2 regions of the Rhizobium sp. 01N424 genome follow, and region 1 is predicted to be linked to the other one. Evidence: riboswitches for the same ligand, from Rfam matches in the RefSeq annotation. Region 1 holds a riboswitch; the other holds the start of a gene.
What was found. A riboswitch is a leader RNA that binds a small molecule or an ion and turns the genes downstream of it on or off. The one in region 1 is predicted to bind FMN.
Positions count from the first base shown of each region.

Region 2: linked by a shared signal. The riboswitch ahead of AC1DNK_RS21290 (6,7-dimethyl-8-ribityllumazine synthase) and the one ahead of AC1DNK_RS15935 (DMT family transporter) in region 1 are both predicted to bind FMN.

Region 1 covers NZ_JBFTRK010000005.1:235,618-250,948, reverse strand. Annotated here, with positions in the region: gene nuoF (NADH-quinone oxidoreductase subunit NuoF) at 1-1,066, opposite strand, end outside; gene AC1DNK_RS16005 (NADH-quinone oxidoreductase subunit E) at 1,077-2,204, opposite strand; gene AC1DNK_RS16000 (hypothetical protein) at 2,221-2,496, opposite strand; gene AC1DNK_RS15995 (NADH-quinone oxidoreductase subunit D) at 2,496-3,686, opposite strand; gene AC1DNK_RS15990 (NADH-quinone oxidoreductase subunit C) at 3,755-4,357, opposite strand; gene AC1DNK_RS15985 (NuoB/complex I 20 kDa subunit family protein) at 4,376-4,960, opposite strand; gene AC1DNK_RS15980 (NADH-quinone oxidoreductase subunit A) at 4,951-5,316, opposite strand; tRNA gene AC1DNK_RS15975 (tRNA-Asp) at 5,563-5,639, opposite strand; tRNA gene AC1DNK_RS15970 (tRNA-Asp) at 5,690-5,766, opposite strand; tRNA gene AC1DNK_RS15965 (tRNA-Val) at 6,166-6,241, shown strand; gene AC1DNK_RS15960 (class I SAM-dependent methyltransferase) at 6,364-6,969, shown strand; gene AC1DNK_RS15955 ((R)-mandelonitrile lyase) at 7,012-7,434, opposite strand; gene AC1DNK_RS15950 (DUF3833 family protein) at 7,514-8,020, shown strand; gene AC1DNK_RS15945 (aldo/keto reductase) at 8,112-9,098, shown strand; gene AC1DNK_RS15940 (esterase-like activity of phytase family protein) at 9,404-11,614, opposite strand; gene AC1DNK_RS15935 (DMT family transporter) at 11,698-12,606, opposite strand; FMN riboswitch at 12,686-12,832, opposite strand; gene hupB (DNA-binding protein HupB) at 12,956-13,231, opposite strand; gene lon (endopeptidase La) at 13,436-15,331, opposite strand, start outside.
Region 2 covers NZ_JBFTRK010000009.1:71,281-86,611, reverse strand. Annotated here, with positions in the region: gene AC1DNK_RS21315 (ABC transporter substrate-binding protein) at 1-615, opposite strand, end outside; gene AC1DNK_RS21310 (LysR family transcriptional regulator) at 867-1,805, shown strand; gene AC1DNK_RS21305 (flavin monoamine oxidase family protein) at 1,917-3,149, shown strand; gene AC1DNK_RS21300 (DUF4126 domain-containing protein) at 3,237-3,698, shown strand; gene AC1DNK_RS21295 (FAD-containing oxidoreductase) at 3,695-5,059, shown strand; FMN riboswitch at 5,122-5,265, shown strand; gene AC1DNK_RS21290 (6,7-dimethyl-8-ribityllumazine synthase) at 5,378-5,854, shown strand; gene AC1DNK_RS21285 (glycerol-3-phosphate dehydrogenase/oxidase) at 5,900-7,645, opposite strand; gene AC1DNK_RS21280 (FGGY-family carbohydrate kinase) at 7,691-9,220, opposite strand; gene AC1DNK_RS21275 (DeoR/GlpR family DNA-binding transcription regulator) at 9,255-10,097, opposite strand; gene AC1DNK_RS21270 (D-ribose ABC transporter substrate-binding protein) at 10,274-11,221, opposite strand; gene AC1DNK_RS21265 (ABC transporter permease) at 11,333-12,385, opposite strand; gene AC1DNK_RS21260 (sugar ABC transporter ATP-binding protein) at 12,409-13,953, opposite strand; gene AC1DNK_RS21255 (DUF2291 domain-containing protein) at 13,950-14,606, opposite strand.

The DNA.
Region 1 (15,331 bases):
CGGTGCCTTCGCGGCACGGCGTGCACTGGCCGCAGCTCTCATGCTTGAAGAAGGCCGAGATACGGGCGATCGCCTTGATGACGTCGGTGGACTTGTCCATGACGATCGCGGCGGCCGTACCGAACGAGGAGCCGACGGCGCGAAGGCCATCGAAGTCCATCGGGCAGTCGATGATGTCCTTGGCCGGAACGATCGGGCACGATGCGCCGCCCGGAATGACGGCGAGCAGGTTGTCCCAGCCGCCGCGGATGCCGCCGGCGTGGCGATCGACGAGCTCACGGAAGGTGATGCCCATCTCTTCTTCGACGGTGCACGGCTTGTTGACGTGGCCCGAGAGCATGAACAGCTTGGTGCCGACATTGTTCGGACGGCCGATCGACGAGAACCAGCCGGCGCCGCGGCGCAGGATGGTCGGCGCAACGGCGATCGATTCGACGTTGTTGACGGTCGTCGGGCAGCCGTAGAGACCCATGTTTGCCGGGAACGGCGGCTTCAGGCGCGGCTGGCCCTTCTTGCCTTCCAGGCTTTCGAGCAGCGCGGTTTCTTCACCGCAGATATAGGCGCCAGCGCCGTGGTGGACGTAGATGTCCATCGGGTAGCCGAGCTTGTTGCTCTTGCCGAGCAGACCGGCGTCGTAGCATTCGTCGATCGCGGCCTGGAGGGCTTCACGCTCACGGATATATTCGCCGCGGACGTAGATATAGGCGGCGTTGGCGCCCATGGCGAAGCTGGCGATAACGCAGCCTTCAATCAGCGTATGCGGATCGTGGCGCATGATATCGCGGTCTTTGCAGGTGCCGGGTTCCGATTCGTCGGCATTGACGACGAGATAGTGCGGACGGCCGTCGGATTCCTTCGGCATGAAGGACCACTTGAGACCGGTCGGGAAGCCTGCGCCGCCACGTCCGCGAAGGCCGGAAGCCTTCATCTCGTTGATGATCCAGTCGCGGCCCTTTTCGAGGATCTGCTTGGTACCGTCCCAGTGGCCGCGGCTCATCGCGCCCTTCAGGGACTTGTCCTTGAGGCCGTAGATATTGGTAAAGATGCGGTCTTTATCTTGTAACATGCTTCACCTCTTACCGCGGCTTCTTGCCGAAGACCTTGATATATTCCGCTTCACCGCCCTTGGCGAGCGCCTTGGCCTGCTTGACCCAGTCGTCGCGCTCGATGCGGCCCTTGAAATTCAAGTATCCATCGACCCATTCGCGTTCAGCCTTCTTCCACGCGCCGACTTGCGCGAAGGTGAAGATGCCGAGTTCGTTCAAAATAGCTTCGATCTTCGGACCAACGCCGGAGATCAGCTTGAGATCGTCAGGCGCAGCAGGCTTTGCGATGCCGGCCGGACGGTTCTTGTCTTCCAGCGACGGCTTGGCAGCGGCCGGAGCAGCGGCGGCCTTGGCAGGCTTTTCAGCGGCAGCGGGTGCAGCCTCAGCAGCGGCGTTCTTCGCAGCAGCCTTCGGCGCCGTGACAGGCGTCTTCAGCGCGGCATTGGTCTCTGCATCGGTGCTCTTCGGACGCGCAGCTTCCGACGGCGGAACACTGACGGCATCGGCATCAGCCTTCTTCGCCGAGGTCTTTGCCTTGGCCTTCGGCTCTTCGGTCAGAAGCGAGGTCGGGCCACCTTCCGGCGACGAGAAGTGACGATCGATCTGCGGACCGGGCTTAACGCTCGCGCCGTTGCCGGCGTTGAACGTATCGATGATCTCTTCGAGACGCTCAGGCGTCAGATCTTCGTAGGTGTCCTTGCCAATCATGATCATCGGCGCGTTGACGCAGGCCCCGAGACACTCGACCTCTTCCCAGGACAGTGTGCCCTCGGCGTTGCGCTCGAACGGGTGCTGGTGGATCTTGCTGCGGCAGACGCCCATCAGCTTTTCCGAACCGCGCAGCATGCAGGGCGTGGTGCCACAAACCTGAACATGGGCGCGCGTACCGACGGGACCCAGCTGGAACTGTGTGTAGAAGGTCGCGACCTCGAGGACGCGGATATAGGCCATGTCAAGCATGTCGGCGACCTTTTCGATCGCCGCCCGCGTGACCCAACCGTCCTGCTCCTGCGCTCGCATCAGCAGCGGAATGACCGCGGACTGCTGACGGCCTGCGGGATATTTCTGGATCGTCTTATCCGCCCAGACCGCGTTTTCGTCATTGAAGGCGAATGCGGCAGGCTGGAATTGATCTTCGGCTAGTCGACGAACGGACATTCTTCCTCACGCCTTGTCAGTTTAGGGTCCCACACCGCGAGGCCGTCAAAGACTGCATCTCACAAGCGTAGGCCGACTGGTCTTTCTGCAAAAACACTACGAATTTCTTGCCGTTCGGAACGGCGGCCTTGATCTGGTAGCCCTTGGAAACGAGCTCCCCGATCGTGGCCTGACCGCTTGGCGGCGTTATCTCTTCCGCACCGAGCTTCGGGCCGAATCCCTGCGTATTGTCCTGGGCGAAGGCCGAGGAGGCAACGAGGAGCGCAGCGGCCGATAGCACGATGAGCTTCATCAGCGGTCAACCTCACCGAAGACGATGTCGAGCGAACCGAGAACGGCTGCGACGTCGGCCAGCTGGTGGCCGCGGCACATGAAGTCCATCGCCTGAAGGTGGGCATAGCCCGGGGCGCGGATCTTGCAGCGGTACGGCTTGTTGCTGCCATCGGACACCACGTAGACGCCGAACTCGCCCTTCGGCGCTTCGACAGCGGCGTAAACTTCGCCGGCCGGTACGTGATAGCCTTCAGTATAGAGCTTGAAGTGGTGAATCAGCGCTTCCATCGAGCGCTTCATCTGTCCACGCTTCGGCGGCACGACCTTGCCGTCAACGGACGAGAACGGACCGGTCTTCGCGTCGGAAAGCAGGCGATTGACGCATTGCTTCATAATGCGGACCGATTCGCGCATTTCGATCATGCGGATCAGGTAGCGGTCGTAGCAGTCGCCGTTCTTGCCGATCGGGATATCGAATTCGAGATCGGAATAGCATTCGTAGGGCTGCGAACGGCGCAGGTCCCAGGCAGCACCCGAACCGCGCACCATGACGCCCGAGAAACCCCAGGCCCAGCAATCTTCCAGCGAGACGACGCCGATATCGACGTTACGCTGCTTGAAGATGCGGTTGCCGGTGAGCAGATCATCGATGTCATCGAGCTTGCCCGGGAACTGGTCGCACCACTTGCCGATATCCTCGACGAGATCTTCCGGCAGATCCTGGTGGACGCCGCCCGGACGGAAATAGGCAGCGTGCATGCGCGCGCCGCAGGCACGCTCATAGAACACCATCAGCTTCTCGCGCTCTTCGAAGCCCCAGAGCGGCGGCGTCAGCGCGCCGACGTCCATCGCCTGCGTCGTGACGTTCAGCAGATGCGAGAGGATACGGCCGATTTCCGAGTAGAGAACGCGGATCAGCTGGCCGCGGATCGGAATATCGATGCCGAGCAGCTTTTCGACTGCCAGGGCATAGGCATGCTCCTGGTTCATCGGCGCGACGTAATCGAGACGGTCGAAATACGGAACGGCCTGCAGATAGGTCTTGGTCTCGATCAGCTTCTCGGTGCCGCGGTGCAGCAGGCCGATATGCGGGTCGACACGCTCCACAATTTCGCCGTCAAGCTCCAGGACAAGACGAAGAACGCCGTGCGCCGCCGGATGCTGCGGTCCGAAATTGATGTTGAAGTTGCGGACGTTATGTTCGGTCATGGCGATCGGGCTCGCGTTCTCAGATAATCAGCAGCTGGCGGGGATTTCCCACCAGCCACTATCAAAATTTACTGCTTCGCTTTTTCGTCGCCCGGCAGCACATAATCCGTGCCTTCCCATGGCGACATGAAGTCGAAGTTGCGGAATTCCTGCTTCAGCTCCACCGGCTCGTAAACGACGCGCTTGGCGGCGTCGTCATAGCGGACTTCGACGAAACCGGTCGTCGGGAAGTCCTTGCGCAGCGGGTGACCTTCGAAACCGTAGTCGGTCAGGATGCGGCGCAGATCCGGATGGCCGGTGAAGAGAACGCCGTACATGTCCCAAGTCTCGCGCTCGAACCAGTCGGCGCCCGGATAAACGGCGCAGGCCGAGGGGACCGGCGTGTCCTCGTCGGTCGCGACCTTGATGCGGATACGCAGGTTCTGCTTCGGAGACAGAAGGTGATAGACGACATCGAACCGCAGCTCGCGCTGCGGCCAGTCGACGCCGCAGATATCGATCATGTTGACGAAGCCGCACTTGGCATCGTCACGCAGGAACGTCAGCAGCGCGATCAGGTTTTCACCCGTCGTCGTCAGGGTCAATTCGCCGAACTTCAGCTGCGACGCGGCAACCAGGTTGCCACGCGCTTCCGAGATATAGGACGACAGCTCAGTGAGGGCTTCGCTCATATGTCTTGTCCTTAACCCTTACCGCTCGATCGTGCCGGTGCGCCGGATCTTCTTCTGCAGCAGGAGCACGCCGTAAAGCAGAGCCTCTGCCGTGGGGGGACAGCCCGGCACGTAGATGTCGATCGGCACGACGCGGTCGCAGCCGCGAACAACCGAATAGGAATAGTGATAGTAGCCGCCGCCGTTTGCGCAGGAGCCCATCGAGATGACGTAACGCGGCTCGGGCATCTGGTCATAGACCTTGCGGAGCGCAGGCGCCATCTTGTTGGTCAGCGTACCGGCGACGATCATGACGTCGGACTGGCGGGGCGAAGCGCGCGGCGCAAAGCCGAAGCGCTCGACGTCGTAACGCGGCATCGACAACTGCATCATTTCGACGGCGCAGCAGGCGAGACCGAAGGTCATCCACATCAACGATCCGGTACGGGCCCAGTTGATCAGCTCGTCGGTCGAGGTGACGAGAAAGCCCTTGTCGGCGAGCTCATTGTTGATTTCGCCGAAGAAGGCGTCATTGGCGCCGATCGGCTTGCCGGTCGAGGGATCGATGATCCCCTTCGGGGCCTGAGAAACGAGCGGCTGATTGCCGGCTGGGGTCACTCCCATTCCAGGGCTCCCTTCTTCCATTCATAGATAAAGCCGATGGTCAGCACGAAGAGGAAGACCATCATGGACCAGAAGCCGAACCAGCCGATGGCGCCGAAGGAAACGGCCCAAGGAAAGAGGAAGGCGACTTCGAGGTCGAAGATGATGAAGAGAATCGACACGAGATAGAAGCGGATGTCGAACTTCATGCGGGCATCGTCGAAGGCATTGAAACCGCATTCGTAAGCAGAGAGCTTTTCCGAATCAGGCGCCTTGAAGGCAACGGCGAACGGCGCAATCAGAAGGGCCAGGCCGATAACGAGAGCGATACCAATGAAAATAGCGATCGGAATGTAATTACCGAGCAGTTCAGTCATCATGTTCATCCCTGCTTGCCGGCTGCGCCGGGCGGCGCAATGGGCAAATGCCCGGCAAGCGAACGTGCGTTGCAACAAGCCGTGGTTAGCGCAGGCTGAGCCACGGCGCAAGACTTTTAGAAGACCAATTCAAGCTACGATGATGCGACATTATCAAGCAGATGCAACGATGTCGCGACAAATCCGCTTAGGTTGCGGAAGGCTGCATGGCAGCCCACGAAATTCTGCATGGCTTGGAGGAGAAAATGGCGCGAGTGACGGGGCTCGAACCCGCGACCTCCGGCGTGACAGGCCGGCACTCTAACCGACTGAGCTACACCCGCGCATTGCGGAGGCGATGACCGGAATGTGCCTTTCAGCACTTGCTTTGAAATGGCGCGAGTGACGGGGCTCGAACCCGCGACCTCCGGCGTGACAGGCCGGCACTCTAACCAACTGAGCTACACCCGCATTCATTTCAAGCAATCCGGAGGCTTTCGCTTCCTTACCGAGGCGGGCTCGCCGCTTCGATGAGCGGCTAACTAAGGGGTTCGCATTTGAGTGTCAAGCAGGTTTGGAGACAAATCCATGACAGCACGGAAATTGTTTTGGATGCAGCGCGCAAGTGTCTGAAAGTTCGCGCGAAGCAGACGCCGCGCGGGGCCTTCTCGCACCGATCCCTATATAGAGATCCGCCCGGCGTTACCCGCCCACGTACTCCTCTTCCCTTTTCCACAAGCCGAAAAGCCTGCGTTGCCGCGCCCTTTCCAAAAAAATCAAAAAATCTTCACAAACACTCTTGCGGTTTTTTCCCGATCCGCATAGATCACGGCCACCGACGCGGCGGGCCGAACAGGCTTCGTGACGCGAGGGCGATTAGCTCAGTTGGTAGAGCGCCTCGTTTACACCGAGGATGTCGGGAGTTCGAGTCTCTCATCGCCCACCATTCTTTTTCCAATAAAATCTCAGATATTTGATCGCGCATCGTGGCTCCGATGTTGGCGCTCCTGCGTCTTTCGGCTACTTGGCAGTCAGTGAAATGGAATTGCCCCGGATAAGGCGAGAATCATGAAGACACGCGAAGAACGGCAGGCGCAGCGTGCGGCGATGCCGCGGACCCAGCTTTCGGCCCACCATATGGAGAATGCCAGGCTTCTTCCGGATCGCGGCGAGCTGCTCTATCGCATTCCGAATGGCGGAATCGGGGTCGAGGTGGGCGTTGCCTTCGGCGAATACACCGCCGAGATCATCGAGAAGAATCGGCCGTCCCAGCTTTTCCTCATCGATCCCTGGGGGATGGACCGCTATAGCTCCGGCCTGCACGACGTCCACACGAAGTTCGAGGCCGAAATCGCCTCTGGTCAGGTCAAGCTGATGCAGGGTACCTCGCTGGAGAAGCTGGCCGAATTCGAGGACTGGTTTCTCGACTGGGCCTATATCGACACCGACCATTCCTTCGAGCTCACCTGGCAGGAATTGCTGCTTTGCGAGAAGAAAGTGAAGCGGACGGGGCGGATTGCCGGGCATGATTTCTGCACCGGGAATACGGTCAAGCCGATCGTCTATGGCGTCGTCGAGGCGGTCACCAAGTTCTGCAAGGATTACGGCTGGCAGTTCGAGTTCCTGACCGTCGAATCACATGCGCATTTTTCCTACTGCCTGAAGCGGCTCTGACGCCGCGCGGCGATCGGCAGACCGCCGATCGCCCACTTCCGCCTAGGCCTGGCGCGAGACGGTCCAGCTCTTTCCTGCATATTGATTGTCGCTGACATGCTCCATCCAATCGACCGGGGAACCGTTCAGCGCCTCCTGGATGGCGATGTGGCTCATCGCCGTGTCGGGTGCTGCACCATGCCAATGCTTTTCGCCGGGCTCGAACCAGACGACGTCGCCAGTGCGGATTTCGCGGATGTCCTGTCCCCAGACCTGTACCAGGCCTCGTCCCGAGGTCACGATCAGCGTCTGTCCGAGCGGATGTGTATGCCAAGCCGTGCGGGCGCCCGGTTCGAAGGTGACGGTGGCGGCGCGCACCCGCGCCGGATCCGGGCCTTCGACGATCGGATCGAGGCGGACGGTGCCGGTGAAATAGTCGGCGGATGGCCTGGTCGAGGGCCGCGACCCGGCCTGCTTGATATCCATTTTGATTCTCCTGCGATTGATCCGGTGCGTTAGCCGAAACGTAGGTCAGGAACAGGCTGATTTGAAGTGGAGGAAGACCATGCGCCGCACAGGTCTCATCATTATCGCCGCCATGCTTGCCATCGTCGCCCTGCCGCACCTGGCAAGCGCGCGCGATTTCGCGCTCGAGGATTTCTTTGCCGGCAGAAGCGTGGCCGATGGCGAGTTCAAGGCGATCAACGGCGTCGATCGCAAGTTCCGCGTGGCGCTCACCGGCCGCTGGAACGGAAAGCGGCTCACGCTTCGCGAAGACTTTGTCTACGCGGATGGCGTTCGCGAGCGCAAAACCTGGCGATTCGTCAAAACGGCGCCCGGCCGCTACAGCGGCACCCGGGAGGATGTCGTTGGTCCCGCGGAGGTTACCGTCAAGGGCGACGTGGCGCGCTACAGCTATCTCGTCGACATCGCGCCGGGGCCGAACCAGAACATCGTGCGCTTCCACGACACGATCCGGCGCCAGCCTGACGGCACGCTGTTGAATACCGCCTGGGTCAGCAAATTCGGCTTCCCGGTCGCCACCGTCCGCGTGACCTTCTCGAAGAAGTGACGCCCTGCCCTATCTCCCTTGCGGTCGCACGCTTGCCGCCATTTGCGGCGGCTGCTAGTTGCGATGCAGTTTCATCACGAGGGAGATTTCCATGAAAGAACATAGTTTCGGCCGCATGCCGTTTTCGGTCACCAATGTCGGCTTCGGTGCCTGGCAGATCGGCGGTTCCTGGGGCGATGTCAGCGAGGCTGACGGGCGCGCGGCGCTGAACGCGGCGCTCGATGCCGGCATGACCTTCATCGACACCGCAGACGTCTATGGCGACGGCCGCTCGGAAAAGATCGTCGCCGACGTCTTGAAGAGCCGCGGCGGCAAACGGCCGATGGTCGCCACCAAGGCCGGCCGCCGCCTCAACCCGCATGTCGCCGACGGTTACACCAAGGCCAATCTCGAAGGCTTCATTGATCGCAGCCTGAAGAATCTCGAAGTCGAGAGCCTCGACCTCGTGCAGCTGCACTGCCCGCCGACGGAAGTGCTCTACCGCGCCGAAGTCTTCGAAGGTCTGAACGAGCTGCAGAAGGCAGGCAAGATCAAGGGTTACGGCGTCAGCGTCGAGAAGGTCGAGGAAGCACTGAAGGCGATCGAATTCCCCGGCGTCGAAAGCATCCAGATCATCTACAACATCTTCCGCCAGCGTCCTGATCACCTGTTCTTCCAGGAAGCCCGCCGCAAGAATGTCGCGGTCATCGCCCGCGTACCGCTGGCCAGCGGCCTGCTGTCCGGCAAGATCACCCGCGACACCAAGTTCGCCAGCGACGACCACCGCAATTTCAACCGCAACGGCGAAGCCTTCGATGTCGGCGAGACCTTCGCCGGCGTTCCCTTCGAGGTTGGCCTGCAGGCTGTGGAGGAAGTGCGCAAGCTGGTGCCCGAGGGTGCCACGATGGCGGCCTTCGCACTGCGCTGGATCCTGATGCATGAGGCAGTCACCGTAGTCATCCCCGGCGCGCGCAATGGCGAGCAGGCCAAGGCCAATGCCGAGGCTGCCAGCCTTGCGCCGATTTCGCATGACGTGATGGCGGCGACACGCGAGATCTACGAGCGGCTGATCGCACCGCATGTGCATCACCGCTGGTAGGGTTTGAGTATATTGGAATGAGAGACGGCCGGGTTATTGCCCGGCCGTTTTTGTTTGGCACTCCATCTTCCTCCCTCATTCCTGTGCTCGTCACAGGAATCCAGCCGACGCGCGTCTGCGCGGCGAGAGGAGTCCCTTCGGCCCAAGGACTTGGGCCAGCTGGATCTCTGTGACGAGCACAGAGATGAGGGCGTTTGTGGTTGCCGCCGTCTTCGCTCTCACTGCCCACACGCATGTATCAGCCCAAAGAGCAAAAAAGCCGGGCTCTCGCCCGGCCTTCCTAATCTCATCCAGCTATCGCCAGCTCAGTTCGTGCCGACCAGGTTGACCGGGAAAAACAGGGTCTCGCCGGAGGAGTCGCTGACGCCGTCGTTGTCGGTGACGGCGTAGGGCTTGCCCGAGGCGTCGAAGGCGAAGCCTTCGAGCTTGTCGAGGACGTAGCCGTTGGTCGCCGTCTTCAGTTCGTCGAGGAAGTCATGGGCTTCCGTCTTCTTGACGACTGGCAGCTCGCCGCCAAGCTTGGCGGGCTTCAGGTCGGAGATGGCGACCTTGTAGAGCTTCTTCAGCTTGGCAGCATCGCCGACGAGGTTGTCGCGCTCGATGATGTAGACGCTGTCGCCGTGAGCGGAGATTTCAGAAAGACCGACCCAGCCGTTTTCAGACTTGTCGAGCGGGTAGCGAACGGCGCCCCATTCCTTACTCTTCGGATTGTAGGAGACGAGCTTGACGAAGCCCTTCTTGTCGTCCTTCCACTCGCGCTGAACGGCCATCCACAGTGTTACGTCGTCGCCGGAGCCGACGATCGTCACGCCTTCGAAGCCGTAGCGGATCTCGTTATCCGTCAATTCCTTCGGCAGCGCGATCTCTTCCTTGATCTCGCCCTTCGGGTTGACGTGGTAGAGAGCGTGCGGCGTGAGCTTCTCGCTGTTGCCTTCGGAGGCCAGCCAGAACCAGCCCTTGGCATCGACGGCGATGCCTTCGATGTCGAGCTTCTGGGCAGCCGCACCATCGCGCTTGACTGTCAGCGCGTCAGTGATGAGAGCGGGCTTCTTCGTGGCGTCGATCGTGTAGATCGTCGGCTGATTGCCGAGAACGCTGTCGGAAACCGCAAAGAGCTGGCCAGCCTTTTCAGGAACGGCTGCAAGGCCGGAGAGGGCCGCGAAACCGATCGGGTTGCCGTCCTTCTCCGCCGAGACGATCTGCGGATAGGTCTTCTCGCCTTCACCACGCTCGTAGATCATGACGTGCGAACGCGGGCCGCCATCTTCGCCGAGATCGACTTCGTTGGCGGTGGCAAACAGGTTGCGGCTCGGGATGGCGACTGCGCCCTCAGGCGAAACGCCCGACGGCAGGATCTGCAGGAGTTCCGGATCAGCGCCGGTGTCCTTGAAGACGCCGACGACGGAGGCGCGCTCGGCGAGCAGGAAGAACAGCTGGTCGTCGCCGAATTTGGCAGCTTCCAGACCTTCAGGCTCGACGCCCTTCGAGGAGGAGCGTCCCTCCGGATAGTGGCCGAGATGGGCAACGGCGCGCTCGAAGGACGCGCCCGATTCGTAGGGAACCTTGCCCGTCTTGTCGAAGATGGTGAAGCCGCGCGAGCCGCCTTCATAGTCGCCTTCGTTGGCAACGACGAGACGGTTGTCGTCCAGCCACTTGACGGCGTCGGGCTCGCGAAGGACGCCCTTCGCTTCGCCGGTGAACTTCAGCTGGCCGTCCTTCTTGGTGTCGATACCAGAGAGATCGGTGCTGCCGGCGGTGAAATGCGTCTTCACGGTGCCGGTCTTGCCGTCGATGATGACGATTTCGTTGTTTTCCTGCAGCGTCAGGGCGATCTCGTCCTGGCTGTTGAAGGAGACGAATTCGGGCTCCGGATCCTCAGGCGCAACAGCCGAGAGACCCGTCAGCGTGACATGCTTGATGGTGCCGCAATCGACGGCGCCGGCCTTGATTTCGAAGATCACCAGATCGCCTGCCGGCATCTGCGGAATCTTGCCGTCGTTGACGTCTTCGTCACGCTCGTTCTCGATGGCGATGGTGCCGAGCGTCTTGTCCTTGTTGAGGGCGATCGAGTCCGGCTGACCGCCGAGGTCGCAGGTATTCTCGATCTTCTTGGTGGCAACGTCGACGATCGCCAGACGGCCCGACGGCTTGGTCTTGCTTTCGCTGGTGTTGACGGCGACGAGCGCCTTGCCAGCCGTCGAAGTAACCGACGTCGGTTCACCGTCCATCATCAGCGCGCCCAGGGCCTTCGGGGCCTTGGCGTCGGTGATATCGACGAAGCCGATCGCGCCGAGCGGGCTGTCGCTGTAGACAAGCGTGTTGCCGTCATCGGTAGCGGTGATGATTTCGGCAGAGGTCGTCGAAAGCTTGTCCTTGCCTTCCGGCAGGTTCGAGGCGACCGGAAAAGATGCGATGCGGTTGAAAACAGGCTCGGCGGCTGCCGGAAAGGCAACAGAAGCCAGAAGCACGGCAGCGAGCGCTGCCTTGCGCGATGAAATAGTCATGAAATCCCCCATGCGTCGAAAAATCGAAACATGGGGGTTTTGAGGGAAGCGGATGACAGAGGGATGACAGGCGATGCGTTTTGCACCGCTTTGCATCAAGCCCCTGCCCGCTCGCGTCTGATCTCGTTGCGCATGATGAACAGCGAGGCCGTCAAGATCAGCGCTGCACCAAGCCAGAGATAACCTGCCGGCGCATAACCGAAGAACAGCCAGCCCGCGAGCACATTGAGCGGCAGCTTCAGATCGTCGAAGGGCTGAACGTAGGCGGCATCCGCCACCGTATAGGCGAGCGTCAGCAGATATTGCGCAAAGACCGTCAGCAGACCTGCAAAGACGAAGAGCGCGAGGGTGAAACCCTCAGGCAACTCGAAGCCAGCGGCAGCGGCAAGCACGCCATTGATCGGTGTCAGCAGCACCAGCAGCCAGACAGTGATCGTTTCGGGCTTCTCAATGCCGGTCAGGCTCTTGGTGATCAGCGACGAGGCGCCCCAGAAGAGCGCCGAGAGGATCGGCAGCAGGGCGGCCCAGGTGAAGGCATCCGACCAGGGCCGCAGGATGATCATCGCGCCGGCGAAACCGGCGGCGGTGGCTGCCCAGCGCGCCGGGCCGACACGCTCGCCGAGAAACAGGCGGGCACCGAGAATGATGAAGAATGGCGAGGTCATGACCAGCGCGATCGCCTGCCAGATAGGCACCGAAGCGAGGCCGGAGACCCAGGCCTCGACGCCGAGTGCGGCGAGCGCTACGCGAACGATATGGCGCCAAGGATAGGCGGTGCGCATCGCCGACAGACCAGTGCGCTTCAGAAACGGCAGCGAGAAGACCAGCGCAAAGGCATATTGCCAGAAGGCGGCGGACGCAGCGGAGAAACCCATCTTCATCGTCACCCATTGGGTGACGACATTCAGAATGGAAAAGGCGATGCCCGCCAGCACCATGAAGGCGGCACCGGCCATCGCACGCGACGAGGAAAAGCTGAGGGAAGTCTGATTCATGTCTTTCATCCAGAAAGGGACCAACACAAATCAGGACGCATGAGCGCAGGACGGCTGCCGGGCAGACCCTGCCCCGCATACGGCTCGCGATCATTCTCTTTCATCCGGACTATACCGTCGGCTCCGGAATCGCACCGGATCTGCTGACCCCTGCCCCTTTGGGACAAAGCGCTCGCGGGCTTGGGCCGAAACCCTTACCGCCGGTGGGGACTTTCACCCCGCCCTGAGAACAACCGATCCGTAGTTCAAAGGTCTTCCGCCTGCAAGCCGTCCGAAATGCAAAAAGGGTCCGGCTATCGCCGAACCCTTCAAAACTTCGCCTGCCGGTCTCGTTATCCGGCGGCCAAGCAAAACCGGATTAGCCGTTTACGGCATCCTTCAGGCCCTTGCCGGGCGTGAACTTCGGCACGTTGCGAGCCGGAATATTGACTTCAGCGCCGGTGGACGGATTGCGGCCCTTGGTGGCAGCGCGATGAGAAACGGTGAAGCTGCCGAAGCCGGCGAGACGTACGTCACCCTTGCTCTTCAGTTCGCCCTGGACAACGTCGAAAACAGCGTCGACAGCAGAGGCAGCGTCTGCCTTGGTCAGGCCAGCTTTTTCAGCAACTGCGGACACGAGTTCATTCTTGTTCATGTTTCCACCCCTTTCAATGGTTTGAAACGACTCAATCTGTAAGCCAGGCACAGAATAGGTTTCATCAGGCCCGCCGCAACCCAAAAGCCCTGCAAATCAAGGAAAAGCAAGCACCTCCATAAGGTTTTCACAAAAAAGGCTGGCGATTTACGCCAGCCTTTTCGGGGATTTGCAGCAATTTGACATAAATGTGGCGAATGCCGCTCAATGAGCGATGCCAGCACCTGTGTCGTCAAGGCCTTCGACCGTTGCGATGACCGGCGTTTCAACCGTTCCATCCCACTCGATCGGCTCCGGCCTGCGGATCAGAGCATGCTTGATCACCTCGCCCATGCGGGATACCGGGATGATCTCCATGTTGTTCTTCACGTTATCCGGAATCTCCGCCAGATCCTTGGCGTTCTCTTCCGGAATAAGCACCTTCTTGATGCCGCCGCGAAGCGCTGCGAGCAGCTTTTCCTTCAGACCGCCGATCGGCAGGACACGGCCGCGCAGGGTGATTTCACCCGTCATCGCCACGTTCTTGTCGACCGGAATACCGGTCATGATCGAGACGATCGCGGTTGCCATCGCAACACCGGCCGACGGGCCATCCTTCGGCGTCGCACCCTCAGGCACGTGGACGTGAATGTCCGACTTGTCGAAGCGCGGGGGCTCGATGCCGAAATCGACGGCGCGTGAGCGGACGTAGGATGCAGCAGCCGAAATCGACTCCTTCATCACTTCCTTCAGATTGCCGGTGACCGTCATGCGGCCCTTGCCCGGCATCATCACGCCTTCGATCGTCAGCAGTTCGCCGCCGACCTCGGTCCATGCGAGACCGGTGACAACACCGACCTGATCTTCGCGTTCGGCTTCACCATGGCGGAAGCGCGGAACACCCAGATAGGTGTCGATGTTTTCAGCCGTGACATGAACCGACTTCGTCTTGCCCTTGATGATCTCGGTGACCGCCTTGCGGGCGAGCTTCATCAGTTCGCGTTCGAAGTTACGAACACCGGCTTCGCGGGTGTACTGCTGGCTGATCGCCATCAGGGCATCGTCGCTGACCGAGAATTCCTGCGGCTGCAGCGCATGTTCCTTGATGGCCTTCGGCAGCAGGTGCCGCTTGGCGATTTCGCGCTTCTCGTCTTCGGTGTATCCGGCGATACGGATGACTTCCATGCGGTCCATCAGGGGCGCAGGGATATTCAGCGTGTTCGCCGTGGTGATGAACATCACATCCGAAAGGTCGTATTCGACTTCCAGATAGTGGTCCATGAAGGTCGAGTTCTGCGCCGGATCGAGCACTTCGAGCAGAGCCGAAGACGGATCGCCGCGGAAATCCTGGCCCATCTTGTCGATTTCATCGAGCAGGAAGAGCGGGTTGGACTTCTTCGCCTTCTTCATCGACTGGATGACCTTGCCGGGCATCGAGCCGATATAGGTGCGGCGGTGACCGCGGATTTCAGCTTCGTCACGAACGCCGCCGAGCGCCATGCGCACGTATTCGCGGCCGGTCGCCTTGGCGATCGACTGGGCGAGCGAGGTCTTGCCGACGCCCGGAGGGCCGACGAGGCACAGGATCGGACCCTTGATCTTGGTGGCACGGGCCTGCACGGCCAGATACTCGACGATGCGTTCCTTGACCTTGTCGAGACCGAAGTGATCGGCTTCGAGGATCTTCTCGGCATTGTTGAGATCGGACTTGATCTTCGACTTCTTGCCCCAGGGAATGCCGAGCAACCAGTCCAGATAATTGCGCACGACGGTGGCTTCGGCCGACATCGGGCTCATCTGGCGCAGCTTCTTCAGCTCGGCGTCAGCCTTTTCCTTGGCTTCCTTGGAAAGCTTGGTCTTGGAGATGCGCTCTTCCAGTTCGGCCATCTCGTCGCGGCCTTCCTCGCCGTCGCCAAGCTCCTTCTGGATCGCCTTCATCTGTTCGTTCAGATAGTATTCGCGCTGGGTCTTCTCCATCTGGCGCTTGACGCGCGAGCGGATGCGCTTCTCGACCTGGAGAACCGAAATCTCACCTTCCATGAAGCCGAGCGCCTTTTCGAGGCGAGCCTTGACGCTGGTGGTTTCCAGCATCTCCTGCTTCTCGGTGATCTTGATCGACAG
Region 2 (15,331 bases), on a different contig from region 1:
CAGCGGATGACGCACGGAGCCGACGATCGTGCCGCCATTGGCCTTGACGAAGTCGCCGGTCTGCTGCTCAAGCGAATAGCCGAAGGCATAATCGGCCGTCAGGAAGAACCAGCTGTCGCCGCCCTGCTTGACGAGGGCGCCGCCCGTGCCGACCGCCAGTGCATGGGTGTCATAGGCCCAATGGAAGCCGTAGGGGCTGCAGGCCTTGCCGGTCAGATCGGTGGTCGCCGCACCGGTGACGATATCGATCTTCTTCTTTTCCTTGGCAACCGCCTGGACGGCGAGCGCCACCGAGGAGGTCGTCAGCTCCATGATCGCGTCTACCTGCTCGGTGTCATACCACTGGCGAGCAATGTTGGAGGCGACATCGGGCTTGTTCTGGTGGTCGGCATCGACAATCTCGATGGGCATATCGAGCACCTTGCCACCGAAATCCTCGACCGCCATCTTGGCGGCCTCGACCGAAGACTTGCCGCCGAAATCGGCATAGACGCCGGACTGATCGTTCAGAATGCCGATCTTGACCTTGCCGTCGGACACCGCCCCGCTTTGGGCGAAAACGGCCGTGCTGCTTGCCAGAAGAAATGCAAGTGACGCAATGAAGCTCTTTCGCATAAGTCTCTCCTCCCAGAGATTGGCAGATCGCGATCTGTTCAAATTTGATGAGCCACCCTCCTCAAGGCAGCCACTCAACGCCCACGATCACGGAATTTCCGCGATGAGGCAACCAAGCGTTTACAAATAATTCCAAACAGTATCTGTTCATTTTTGCACAGAACCGTACCGAAAGTGCTGAAACCGGCCTCTCTGCAGAGCATCAGGCGAAGCCGCATTAGACCAAAGACTAAGGCCAGCACGGACCTTCGATGACCAACTCCTCGCAGTTTACTTGGGACGATCTGCAGTTTTTTCTAGCCGTGGCCAGAACCGGGCAGCTGTCGACTGCGGCGCGACAGCTCCGGAGCAGTCATGCCACCGTATCACGGCGGATCGACCGGCTGGAATTCGCGCTGAAGGTCAAGCTCTTCGAGCGCAATCCGCGCGGCTATGTGCTGACGGCGATGGGCAACCGCTTCGTCGAGACGGCCGAGAAGATGGAGCTGGAGACAGAGCGGCTGCGGGCTGATCTTACCACCGGCGCGATGGCGCAGCGCGGCGTGGTGCGGCTGAGTGCCCCGGAAGGGTTTGCGAATTTCTTCTTTGCGACGGTGCTGCCGCAATTTGCCGAGCGTCATCCCCATCTGTCGTTGGAGCTGGTGACGATCCAGCAGATCATGTCGCTGTCGCGCAAGGAAGCCGACATCACCGTCGTCCTCGACGAGCCGAAGGGCGGTCCCTATTACGCCGAGAAACTCACCGACTATCATCTGCAGGTCTATGGCTCGCGAGACTATCTGGCCGCCAACGCCCCGGTCGTCAGCCGCGAGGATCTGCTGTTGCATCCCTTCATCAGTTATATCGAAGAGATGATCTTCGCGCCGGGGCTCGATTACCTCGGTGACGTTCATCCGCGCATCAAGCCGCAATTCCAGAGCTCCAGCATCTTCGCGCAGCTGACCGCGACGCGAAACGGGCTTGGGCTCTGCGTGCTCCCCTATTTCTTCGCCAGTCGCTATCCCGAGCTCGAGTGCGTGCTGCCTGATGAAGTGGATTTGAGCCGCAGCTACTGGATCACCTGCCACCAGGACCAGAAGCAGGCACCGAGGGTGCGCGCCGTCATCGACTTTCTGCGCGAGGCCGTCACCTGGCCGGATGCACGCTTCATTCCGCCCTTCGCGACACCGGCCGCCCGCAGGGGCGGCTGATCATCCCGGCAGTCCCGCGAAAACCTGGCGTACCGGCGGGGGCGCGAAGCGGCTTGCGTGTGGCCTGAGGCAGGGTCCATGATGCGCCATCTTTTCGAGTCCATTTGCCCCATGAATTCAGAACCGGATATTGCCATCATCGGAGCGGGCGCCGCAGGCGTCGGCGCAGCAGGAAGGCTTGCAAAGAGCGGCCTTTCCGTTTCGGTCTTCGAAGCCCTGCCCCGGATCGGCGGCCGCGCCTGGACATTGAACACGCCTGTTGCCGCGATCGATCTCGGCTGCGGCTGGCTGCATTCGGCCGACCGCAATCCCTGGACGCGGATTGCCGAAGAGGCCGGCATTAAGGTCGATAGCAGACCAAGCGCCTGGCACCGGCAGGATCGCGATTTCGGTTTTCCGCGCGCCGAGCGGGATGCCGCCCGCGCTGCCTTTGGCCGCTGGGCCGAGCGAGTTGCCGAGGCACCTCCGCCAAGCGACTGTGCCATCGACGCTGTGGAGCCCGGCGAGCCCTGGCTTGCCTATATGCAGGCGCTGAGCGGCTATATCAGCGGCGACGAGCTGGAGCGCATATCGGCAGAGGATTATGCCGCCTATGACGAGGCCTCGACGGAGAACAACTGGCGTCTGGAGACCGGCTATGGCGCGCTTGTCGCCGCCACGATGCCGGTTTCGGTCGAGCTTCATCTGGCAACGCCGATCCAGTCGATCTCCCTCGACGGCAGCCGTTTGACGCTGCGGACGGAGCGCGGGACCATCAGGCCGCGAGCACTGGTCATCACCGTTTCCACCAATGTGCTCGCCAGCGATGCCATCGCCATGCCCTCCTCGCTCGACCCATGGCGCGAGGCCGCATTGCAGCTGCCGCTCGGCAACAACGAAAAGCTCTATTTCGAAATCACCGGCGGTCACAGTTTCGACGACGAAAGCCATGTGATCGGCAATCCGCGCGATCCCAGGACGGCGAGCTACTATATCCGCCCCTTCGGCAAGCCCGTCATCGAGGTCTTCCTCGGCGGAAGCGGTGCCCGGGCCGTGGCTGAAAACCCGGAAGCGGCTTTTCCGCGGGCGATGGAGGAGCTTTCGGCGCTGTTCGGCTCCGGCATTCACAGGGAACTTCGCCCGCTTGCCGCGTCCGAGTGGACCAACACCTCCTCGATCCGCGGCGGCTACAGCCATGCTCTGCCCGGCCATGCAGCGGCACGGCAGGCCCTGGCACGGCCGTTCGACAACCGCATCTTCTTCGCCGGCGAAGCAACCAACCGCACGGATTTCTCGACCGCGCACGGCGCCTATGAAAGCGGGCTTCGGGTCGCCGAAGAAGCGCTGCAGGCGCTCGGCCGGTAGAGCCGTATCCCCCAATTGCAACCGGTAGAGCTTTATGCCACGCTGACCGTGCCGTTTCGGCATTCGCAGAGGAAGGGGACCCCTCGCATGCTTCTATTGCTTGCATTTTTGATCGGGATCATTGCCGGCCTTCGGGCCATGACCGCACCGGCCGCCGTCGCATGGGGCGCAGCCCTCGGCTGGTTCGATGTCTCGCAGACGCCGCTTGCCTTCATGGGTTACAAATGGACGCCGTGGATATTCACGGTGCTGGCCGCCGTTGAGCTGATCACTGACCAGCTGCCGACCACGCCCAGCCGCAAGGTGCCGATGCAGTTCGGCGCCCGCATCATCATGGGCGCGCTGACCGGCGCCACGATCGGCGCATCCGGCGGCTCGCTGGTGGGTGGCCTGATCGCCGGCGTTATCGGCGCCATCGTTGGGACGCTCGGCGGGGCTGCCGTCCGCGGCAAGCTTGCTGCCGCCTTCGGCAAGGATACGCCGGCAGCCCTCATCGAGGACGCGATCGCCATCGTCGGCGCGCTCCTGATCGTATCGGCCGTCGCATGAAGACCCTTGACGCCATCTTCATCGGGGCCGGTCAGGCCGGCCCCTTTCTCGCTGCCCGCATGGCCGAGAAGGGCATGAAGGTGGCGCTGATCGAGCGCAAATATCTCGGCGGCACCTGCGTCAATGCCGGCTGCATGCCAACAAAAACGCTGGTCGCCAGTGCCCGCGCCGCGCATGTGGCCCGGACCGGCGGCGACTACGGCGTCAGGATTTCCGGCGCCATTGAGATCGACATGAAGACGGTGCGCAAGCGCGCCGAGACGGTGACCATGAATGCCCGCAACGGCCTGATCGGCTGGTTCTCGGGCATGAAGACCATGGAGGTCATCTACGGCCATGCGACATTCACTGGCGCCAAGACCGTCGAGGTGAACGGCGAGACGCTGACCGCGCCGCTGATCTTCCTGAATGTCGGCGCCCGCCCGACAATCCCGGATTTTCCAGGCCTTGCCGATATCGACTATCTTACCAGCACCTCGATCATCCAGCTCGATACCCTGCCCCGCCATCTCGTGGTGATCGGCGGCAGCTATATCGGCCTGGAATTCGCGCAGATGTACCGCCGCTTTGGCGCCGAGGTGACGGTTATCGAACGCGGTCCGAAGCTCGCCTCCCGCGAGGACGAGGATGTTTCGGATGCGATCGAGGAGATCGTCGTTTCCGACGGCATCACGGTTCACACCGGCGCGGAGAACATCGCTTTCGCCAAGAACGGAGATGACGTGACAGTGTCACTGGCTGGCAAGCCGGACATCCAGGCAAGCCATGTCCTCGTCGCCACCGGCCGCACGCCGAATACCGGCGATCTCGGCCTCGAAGCGGCTGGCGTCGCGACCAACAAGCGCGGCTTCATCACCGTCGATGACCGGCTAATGACCAATGTCGACGGCATCTATGCGCTCGGCGACTGCAACGGCCATGGCGCCTTCACGCATACATCCTATAACGATTTCGAGATCGCCGCCGCCAACCTGCTGGATGGCGGCGACCGCAGGGTCTCCAGCCGCATTCCAGCCTATGCGCTCTATATCGACCCGCCGCTCGGCCGCGCGGGAATTACCGAGAAACAGGCACGCGCCTCAGGCCGCAAGGTGCTGGTCTCGAAACGGCCGATGAGCCGAGTCGGCCGCGCCAACGAACGCGGCGAGACCAAGGGTTTCATGAAGATCGTCGCCGATGCGGAGACCAAGGAAATCCTCGGCGCCGCCTTCCTGGGCATCGAGGGCGACGAGGCGATCCATGGCATCATCGATGCGATGAATGCGGGAACCCGCTATCCGGTGCTGCAATGGTCGGTGCCGATCCATCCGACGGTCTCGGAGCTCATTCCAACGATCATCGGCGATCTCAAGCCGGTGTGATCAGGCAGGCCATCTGACGCCGTTTTCGGGCTTGCATTCTTGGCGGTTTTGGATTTACCTCGCCCCGTTCTCAGGGCGGGGTGCAATTCCCCACCGGCGGTATCGGGTTTACCCCCGGAGCCCGCGAGCGCTTCCAGCAATGGAAGGTCAGCAGATCCGGTGAGATGCCGGAGCCGACGGTATAGTCCGGATGGAAGAGAGCATGCAGGCAGAACCTCTCCAGGGAGAGGTGACTGATGCTGTTCGCCCAAGGGAGAATTGGGCCGCCGCGGCGGCTCGAAGCAACAGCCAGAGATGGCACCCTTGAAAGGCAGAGACATGACAATAGCAACCAAACCGCAGGGTCACCGGATCGCCATCGTGCGTGCCCGCTGGCACGCCGGTATCGTCGATCAATGCGTGAATTCCTTCATCTCGACATGGAAGGCACAGAGCACCAACGCGGCAGAGGTCGACATCTTCGACGTGCCTGGCGCGCTTGAAATCCCGCTCCATGCGCAGACGCTGGCCCGGACCGGCAAGTATGCGGCGATCCTCGGCTGCGCCTTCGTCGTCGACGGCGGCATCTATCGGCACGACTTCGTTGCCGGAACCGTTCTCGACGGCCTGATGCGCGTCCAGCTCGATACCAATGTGCCGGTACTGTCGGCGGTGCTGACGCCGCACCACTTCCAGGAAAGCGAAGCGCATATCGAGTTCTTCATGAACCACTTCGTCATCAAGGGCCAGGAAGCGGCCAATGCCTGCCGGGCGATCCTTGAGGCCCGCAGCAATCTCGCGGTCGCCGCACTCTGATCGGTAGAGCAGAATAATGCGCCGGAAAATCATCCGGCGCATTGATCAATTCGCGCTAAAGCGGGGCGCCTTGCCGCGCTCCGTGGCCGGTGCAGTGCTCGTCAGCACCTGGCCGTGAAAACGGCTCAGCTGACCGGTGACGTCGGCGATTTCGCTTTCGACACGCGCCTCGTCCCAGCCCAAAGCTGCGGCTGCGATGCCGGCGATTTCCCGCAATCCCTCGATCGTCAGGCGCCCCTCGATCGCCAGCGTCGTGCGGCGAAGCACGATATCGGCCAGATGGACGACGAGTTCGTTGCGGGTGATCCAGTCGATTTCCTTGAAGCTGTGCTGTGACGCGCCGGTCAGCCTGGTATCGTCGGAATGAACCGAAGCGAATGTGAGGATCGCCGTGGCCGTCGTACCGTACCGGCCCAGCAATTCGTCGGCGCGCTCGATCGTCACGCTCCCTTTCGCTGCCAGATCCTTGATCCAGTGGCCTCGCTTCTCGCCATCGGCGGGAAAGCCCTTGCCGCCGCCGATCGCAAGATAGCGGGTCGATTCGCTGCGGCTCCGCTGCAGACGCGCGAGAACGGTATCGGCAACCTCTTCGGCGAAGCCACGGAACGTCGTCCACTTGCCGCCAATCAGCGAGACGATCGCGAACGGGCGGCTGCCTTCGGGTTCCTTAACCGGCGCGGAATGGTCGCGGCTGATGAGGCCCGGTGCCGTCGCATCCGATGCCGGGAGCGGACGGATGCCGCTATAGCTGTAGACGATCTGATCGCGGTCGAAGCGTAGCGTCGGCAGCAGGGAACGAACGCTCTCGAGGAAATAGTCGGTCTCCGGTTCCTCGCAGCGAACGTCATCGGGATTATCGGCCGGGATATCGGTCGAGCCGACCAGCGCCAGGCCGAGATAGCTATAAACAAGGCAGATGCGGCCGTCGTCGGCCTCGAAATAGATCATATGGCCGTTGAGGCTGCGCACCAGTTCGGCATGGTCGAGCAGGATATGTGAGCCCTTGGTGCCGCCGATCATCTTCGAGGGCGCGCCGAGGGCCGCGTTGACATGATCGATCCAGGGACCAGCAGCGTTGACGACCAGCTTCGGCTTTACCGCGAACTCGCGGCCATCGGCCTGCCGGAATGTCAGCGACCCGCCTGAGACCGTTTCCATCGTGGTGAAATTGGCAGCCAGACTTTTCGGATTGGCATCGAGGCCATCGCGCACGAGTTCATAGACCAGCCGCTCAGGCCGGCTGATCTTTGCGTCATAATAGATGCCGCCGGCGACGATCGCTGGGGTCACATGCGGCATTTCCTTGCGGGCCTGCTTCCTCAGGATCAGCCGGTGCTTCGGCATCACCTGATCGCGCGAACCGAAAAAGTCGTAGAGCCGCAGGCCAATCTTGATCAGCACCGCACCGCGGCTGCGCGGCGCCGTCTTGGAGCCGAAGAGTGTGCGGATCGCCGCCCATATGCCACGCGTCCAGGAAAAGACCGGGATAAAGGTCGGCAGCGGCTCGACGCAATGCGGCGCGTTCTTGAGCAAGAGGTTGCGCTCCAGCGTCGATTGCGCGACGAGGCCGAATTCGCCGGTCTCGAGATATTTCAGCCCGCCGTGGATGAGCCTCGAGGGCGCAGCGCTGGTGCCTGAACCGAAATCGGCCTTGTCGACGATCAGGCAATTGACGCCCTGCACAGAGAGATCGCGAAACAGCCCGGCGCCGTTGATGCCCGCGCCGATGATGAGGACGTCGATGTCGCCCTCGCCGAGATCGGAGAAGCGCTGCTGCAGATCGGCTGTCATGATGTCATCGTCCTAAATCGCCCGCCGCGGCAGGCATCATTCATTTCAGTTTGCAGCCTGATCGGGCGCCAGCGCCGCAATCTTCGGCCAGAGCGGCGTCATGGCATCGGCGATCTCGCGAAATACCTGGTAACGCTTCTCGTAGTCGGCGCTGCGCGCCGGGTCCGGCTGGCAGGTTTTCTCGATGCTTGCGGTATCGCGCGGATCGCTTTGCGGATCGTCATAGATTCCAGCGCCCGATCCGGCGCAGAGCGCCGCGCCCCAGGCCGCTGCTTCGTCGGTTTCGGTCACGGTGACCGGCATGCCGAGGATATCGGCAAACATCTGCACGACGGCAGGATTGCGCGAGATGCCGCCCGCCAGACGAGCGCGGTCGAACGAGAACCCGTCGCGCAGAGCATCGACATGGATGCGGTGGTTGAAGGCAATACCCTCAAGTACGGCCCGCAGCATGTCGCCACGGTCGTGCCAGCCGCCGAGCCCGAAGAACCCGGCGCTCGCCTCAGCGCCATAAGGCGAACCGAAGAGATAGGGATGGAACAGCGCCGTCGAAGGCCGCTGGAAGGCCGCATCGATCTCCGGCCCAAGCAAGGCATGAACGGAGCGGCCGTTCGTCTCGCCCTCGGCCCGCTCGGCGGCGCAGAGCTTGTCGAGAAACCAGTCGTAATTGGCCGTCGAGGCCGGCGAGATCGACATGCTGTTCCAGATGCCGGGCGCAATGCCGTTGCGGCAGAACCAGCGCCTGTCGACGCGCGGTTCCGACGATAGTGTTTCGTTGATCGAGTAGGTGCCGGCGATGATGGCGACGACGCCCTTGCCGTATCCCCCGGCGCCGAGCGCCGAGGCGGTGACATCATGCAGACCCGCCATGACGGGCGTGCCTTCGGCGAGGCCGGTCAGATTTGCGGCCTCGCGCGTCACCCGGCCGACGATCTGGTCGGAGCGCGAAGCTGGCGGCAAGGCGTGAACGAGCTTCTGCAGGCCGAAGAGCCGCAGCGCATCCTGGCTGTAATCCTGTGTCTTCACGTCGGTGAAGGAGGTGCTGGCCTCGGTGCGATCCGTGCCGATGATCCCCGTCAGGCAGAAGCGCAGCCAGTCCTTGCAGCTGATGAAATGGCCGATGCGCTTGTAGCGCTCGGGCTCCATCTCGCGGATCCAGGCGAGCAGCGCCGACGGTGCGGAGACGTGCGGGATCTGGCCCGTCAGTTCGATGGCGCTCTCGGCGACATCACTGTCCGTCCATTCGTTGACGATCGGCCCTGCCCGGCTGTCAAGCGACAGGATGGCGCGGCCAAGCGGCTGCTGATCCTCGTCGAGCAGATAGATGCCGTCGCCATGCGCGGTGGCGGCTATACCCTGGATATCGCTTGCGGGGCGCTTGCTGAGCGCGATCGCCTCGCGGATCGCATCGGCCGTTGCCGTCCAGAGTTCGCCCATGTCGCGCTCGATATGGCGAGCCTTGGGAATGAACTGGGTGACGCGGCGCCTGCTGACTGCGAGCGGCGTGCCGTCAATGTCGAAAATGACGGCCTTGGTGACCGTCAGGCCACTATCGATCCCGAGCAGACTCGGCATTCGCCTTCCTCACTATCAGCAACCGGTGGCCGGGTTACGAGCGCCCTCCGGCGCTCTTGGCGACCACCACGTTGATATCCTTGGACCGCATGCGGTCGATGTGCACGGCGTCGGTCTTATCGTCGACGATGACGACGTCGAACTCGTCCAGTGCTGCGAAACTATGGAGTGCCCGCCGTTCGAACTTGGTGTGATCGGCAAGCAGGATGCGTTTGACGGAACAGTCAAACATGGCGCGCTTGGTATCGACGGTCTCCGGCGACTGATGCAGCACCGTGCCGTCGCTGATCGCCGACATGGAGATGAAGGCGATATCCGCCCGCAGCCCCTTGATCTCGCTGATCGTCATCCGGCCCATGAAGGCGTTGCACCAGTTGTAATACTGGCCGCCGAGTGCCAGCAGCGTCACGTCATGCATGCCCGTCAGCGCGTTCATCAGCGTCAGCGAATTGGTGATCGCGGTGACAGGCACCTTCGACGGCAAGTGCGCCGCCATCTGCAGAACCGTCGTCGAATCGTCGAAGAAGATCGCCTGCCCGGGCTCGACGAATTGCATCGCTGCCTCGGCAATCAGCTTCTTCTCCGTTGCCTGCCGGTTCGAGCGATAGACGTCGCTTGATTCGATCAAGTTCGTCGCCGCGGCGGTGACGATGCCGCGCGTCTTGCGGAAAAGCCCGCGGCTGACGAGTTCATCGACATCGCGATGGGCCGTCATCAGGCTGATCCCGAAGCGATCCGTCAGGTCTTCGATCCGCATCGAGCCTTCATTCATCACGGCCTCCGCGATCATGCGGCGGCGCGCGATCTGGCGCGTCTGCCGGCTGTCGCTTGTCAGCTCTTCCAACAGATCTTCGCCCTGGCTCGTCTTCTGTGTCACGGGGTCACCCTTGTCGCTGAATTCCGGATCCCAGCTTCGTACAGTGATTGCCACGCCAAGGCAAAAAGATGAAACGGAACGGGCGGTTGCGGGCACCATTTCAGGCATTGCGGAAGCCGGGCGGGTGGATGCCGCCCGGCTCTGAAAGAGCGCCCTGCCGGGCGCGCCTTCGATGTTTACTGCGACAGGACGAACGGCCCGGTATACTTGTCGACATTGTCCTTGGTGATCAGCAGGCAATCGAAGAGCTGCTTTTCGCTCTTGGCGCCGGTGCTGCCATTCTTGATGACATTGTCGGCCTGCTTGACGGCTTCTTCAGAGAAGACGGCAACCGGCTGGAGGACGGTGTACTGCAGTTCGCCGGCCTTGATCGCCGCAACAGCATCCGGAGAACCGTCGAAGCCGCCGACCTTGATGTTGGCGAGCTTGCCGGCTTCCTTGAGCGCTGCGATCGCGCCGAGAGCCATTTCATCGTTGCCAGAGATCACGCCGACGATGTCGGGATTTGCCTGCAGCATGGACTGCATCTTGTTGTGACCCTTGGTGCGGTCCCAATCGGCAACTTCCTTGGCAACCTTCTTCAGGTCCGGGTACTGCGACAGCACGGTTTCGTAGCCGTTGGAGCGGGTTGCCGCGTTGTTATCGGAAGGAGCGCCGAAGAGTTCGGCATAGTTGCCCTTGTCGCCGACAGCTTCGACCCACTGCTGCGCACCAAGCGCAGCACCCTGGGCGTTGTTGGAAACGAGCTGCGCCTTCGCCAGGCCTTCCTGGTTGATTTCAGCGTTGACGAGGATGACCGGGATACCGGCGGCAACAGCCTTCTTCACCGCACCGACCGAACCGTCGGCATTGGCCGGGTCGAGAATGATCGCGACCGACTTGTTGGTGATTGCCGTGTCGATCAGGTTGCTCTCGGTGTTGGTGTCACCCTTGTGGGCGCTGACCGAAGCCGTGTAGCCGAGCTTTTCGGCAGTGGCCTTGGCAACATTGCCTTCCGTCAGCCAGTAGGGGTTCGACGGATCGTTGACGATGATCGTCATGGCACCGGCTGCCCAGGCGGAGGTTGCGAGGAGCGGTGCGACAGCCGCGGCGGCGAGAAGAATGCGCATGCCTTTTTTAAACATAGTCTCTCTCCCATTAGTGAGCTCAGTTGTGCCGGAAACCGGCGTTGCTTTCCCCAATCGGCCTTCTTGGAACCCCAGCCTGCCGTCGTGGATAAGTTTCAGTCGCAGCCGTCAGGACGATTTGACCCGGCGGCCGTATTGGATGCTGTTCATCAGGACGGCGAGAACGATCACAGCGCCGGTAAAGACGGTCTGCCAATAGGCGGAGACGCCGATGATCACGAGACCATCCGACAGGAAGCCGATGACGAAGGCGCCAAGCATGGTGCCGCGCACCGTGCCGCGGCCACCCGTCAGCGCCGCGCCGCCGATGACGACGGCTGCAATCGCCGTCAGTTCGTAGGTCGTACCGGCGGTCGGGCCCGCCGACGTCAGCTGCGACGAGAGCACCAGGCCGGCGATCGCGGCGCAAACGCCTGAGAGCACATAGACGATGATCTTGACGCGCTTGACCGGAACGCCCGAAAGATCGGCCGCGCGCTCGTTGCCGCCCGATGCATAAAGCCAGCGGCCAAAGGCCGTGCGGCTGAGAACGATGCCGCAGACGATGGCAAGAACGGCAAGCACGATGACGCCGATCGGCACGCCGCCGAGGCGGTTGAAGCCGAGCCAGTCGAAGCCGGTATTCCCAAGCTCCGGGCGGCCACCGAGATTGTTGTAGGTCAGACCGTTGGTCATCAGCAGCGCGATACCGCGAGCTACATAGAGCACGCCGAGCGAGGCAACGAAGGCAGGCACCTTGAGATAGGCGACCAGCACGCCGTTAACCGCACCGACCAGGGCGCCGAGCGCACAGGTCAGCACTACGACCGCCCAGACCGGCGGATAGAGGATGACGCCGAAATAGCTGAGCGTCACGCCCTGCATCAGGAAACCGGCGATGCAGCCCGCGAGCCCGAGCGTCGAGCCGACCGAGAGGTCGATGCCGCCATTCAGGATGACCAGCAGCATGCCGATCGCCAGAATGCCAAAGATGGCGACGTGCGAGGCCATGATCAGGAAGTTGTTGAGGCTGAAATAATAGGGCGACAGGAACGAGAAGACCGCGATGATGACGATCAGCGCGAAGAACGCCCTGCCCTCGAGGATGAGACGCACGATATTGGTGTTGCGCTTCTGCCCGTTCGGAACTGTCTTCTTCTGGGTGATATCTGTGACTGACATAATCAGTGCTCCATAATTCCGGGCTAGTGCGCGACCACGGCTTCGCCGGAGGCGGCCATGATCTTTTCCTTGGTGACGTCAGAGCTAAACTCGGCCGAGATCCGGCCGCGATGCATGACGATGATGCGATGCGCGATGCTCAGGCATTCGTTGACTTCGGAGGTCGAATAGACGACCGCGAGCCCCTGCTTGGCGCGCTCGGCAAGCAGCTTGAAGACCTCGGCCTTTGCGCCGATATCGATGCCGCGGCTCGGTTCGTCGAGCAGGATGACCTTCGGCTGCGTGGCCAGCATCTTGCCGATGACGACCTTCTGCTGGTTGCCGCCGGAGAGCGAGCCGATCGACGCCTCGCCGCCATCTGTCTTCACGTGAACGCGGCGGATCGCATCGTTGACTAACTCCCGTTCGCGCCGGCCTGAAGTGAAGAGCCCCTTGGTGAAGGCGCCGATGCTGGCGAGCGACAGATTGGTGCCAACAGTCATCGTCTGCACCAGGCCATCGCGCTGGCGATCTTCGGGAACGAGAACCAGACCGCTCTCGATACGCTCGGCAATGCTGAAGCCGCCGACATCCCGGCCCTCAAGCAGGACCTGGCCACCGCTCGAGCGCAGACGCCCGGCAACGCATTCCAGAAGCTCGGTACGCCCGGCGCCCATCAGGCCGTAGATGCAGACCACTTCCCCGGCGCGCACCTTCAGCGACAGCCGGTCAACGGCGTTATAGGCAGCGCCCGACGGACCGGGCACGCTGAGATTCTCGATCGACAGCGCCACCTGGCCGAACTGATGACCCTCGGGCGGACTGCCGAGATCGAAATTGTCGCCGACCATGTTGCGGACGATCCATTCGAGATCGATGTCCTTGCGCTCGGCATAGGCAGTCATGGTGCCGTCGCGCAGGACGACGGCGTGATTGGTGATCTGCAGCGCCTCTTCGAGATGATGCGAGATATAGACGATGGAAACGCCGCGGCTCGTCAGGTCGTGGATGACCTTGAAGAGAACTTCGACCTCGGTGGCGCTCAGCGCCGAGGTCGGTTCGTCCATGATCAGAATGCGCGAATTGACCGAGAGCGCGCGGGCGATCTCGACGATCTGCTGCTGGCCGAGGCGGAGATCCTCGACGCGCGTCAGCGGATCGATGTCTTCCTCGAGCTCTTCCAGCAGCGCACGCGTCTGGCGCTCTTCCTCGGCGAAATCGACCATGCCGCCGGTGATGATCTCGCGGCCCATGAAGATGTTGTCGCGGACGCTGAGATTGGGCGCCAGGCTGAGTTCCTGGTGAATGATCGAGATGCCGTGTTCACGCGCATGGGTCGACGAGGTGAAGCTGATCGGCGAGCCATCGAGGATGATCTCACCCGAGCTTGGCTGCACGACACCGGAAAGGATCTTCATCAAGGTCGATTTGCCGGCACCATTCTCTCCGAACAGCGTGGTCACCTGACCGCGATGGATGTCGAAATTCACGCCCTTCAGGGCATGCACATTGCCGTAGGACTTGGCGATGTTGCGGGCGGCGAGAACGACTTCGCCCTGCACTCCGTTACTGCGTAGCGGCTGGCTCATTTGACTTCGACCTTGACGGGCGTGACCAGCCAGTTTTTCGGATTGATCAGCTTGAACACGCCGACCACGGTCGCGGATTTCCCATCCAGCGTTTCCGGATCGAGGCCGGTAAAGACCGACTTCTTCATCTCGTTGTTGATGGCCGATCCCGCATCCTGATACTGGATCTGGTTGGTGAACTGACCGAACTCGATGGTGCCGGTGGCATCGCGGAGGTCCGTGCCGTTGACCGCAGGGCCGGTCTGGACACGGACCACCGTCTCGGGAGGCAATCCATCGACTTTCAGTTCATTGGTGTTCGATTTGCGGGCGCCGAACGTGCCTGTCAGCGTGACAGGGATGACGGGTCCGGTGCTCGTCGCGGTGCCGTATTTCTCGGCGGCGGCCTTCTTGTCGGCGGCGATGGCGGCGGCAAGATCGGCAGCCGGTACGGCGCGCTCCTGCACATTGGCCAATATCTTCGGGAACTGCTCGGCGCCAAAGGTTTCCGGTGAGAAGACCTGCTGCCTGACGTCGTTTTCGGAACCGATCTTGACCACCGTCGTGTCGACAGCGATCGCGCCGACAACGGCAACAACGAATGCCACGCCCACGATAAGCTTCAGATTGCTGCTGCTCGGCTTCGGTGCTGCGTAATCGGTTTGTGTGCTCATGTCGAGACGGCCTTTGACTTGGAGACGATAAAGCGAAGGGGCTGGCTGCAACTACGATCGCAGACGCGCCACGGCATGGCATCGCGCCGGATCAGAACCCGGCAGGCAGCCCGCGAAAGCGCAAGTCTGGACGAAAATCCGCATTGGAAGCCTCCTCTTCAGGACGCGGCGCCAGTCTCCTCCGACCGCCTGATCCTGCAATCACCCATCCGGAAGCAGGCTTCCGTGATAGAACTGTGTTACTTATGCCGGAAACAATGTTATAAAATCATAAGGCTGTCAACGGCACTTTTATCAGGGCCTGCGTTTCAATGCGGCGCTTCACGGCTTGTTTATCGCGTTGCGGCGCAACATAAGAAGGCAGCAAATGCACAAATAAATACCTGTCAAAAAATTTGGAAAACTCATACATAACATTGATATTTAATATAAATTACAGATGCGCGATATTCGCAGCAAAAGCGGCGGCTGCAGTCTTGCGCAAACGGAGGCGGCCGCCGCGCATCAAGCCGATGCCCATTATTTTAGCTGAAAAAATTTTCATGACTAGAAAAATCTTGCTGGCCTTGTGATATCTTTGTGTTATGTTTATCGGTGAGGCCTATGGGAGGTTTCGGCAGATATTCGATTCATTACCGGCGGCAGACGCACGCTTGCGGCCCGTCACCATGGAATCGATCACGCGGCCGAAGCAGAGCGATGGAATTCGGCCGATCGGGAGGACT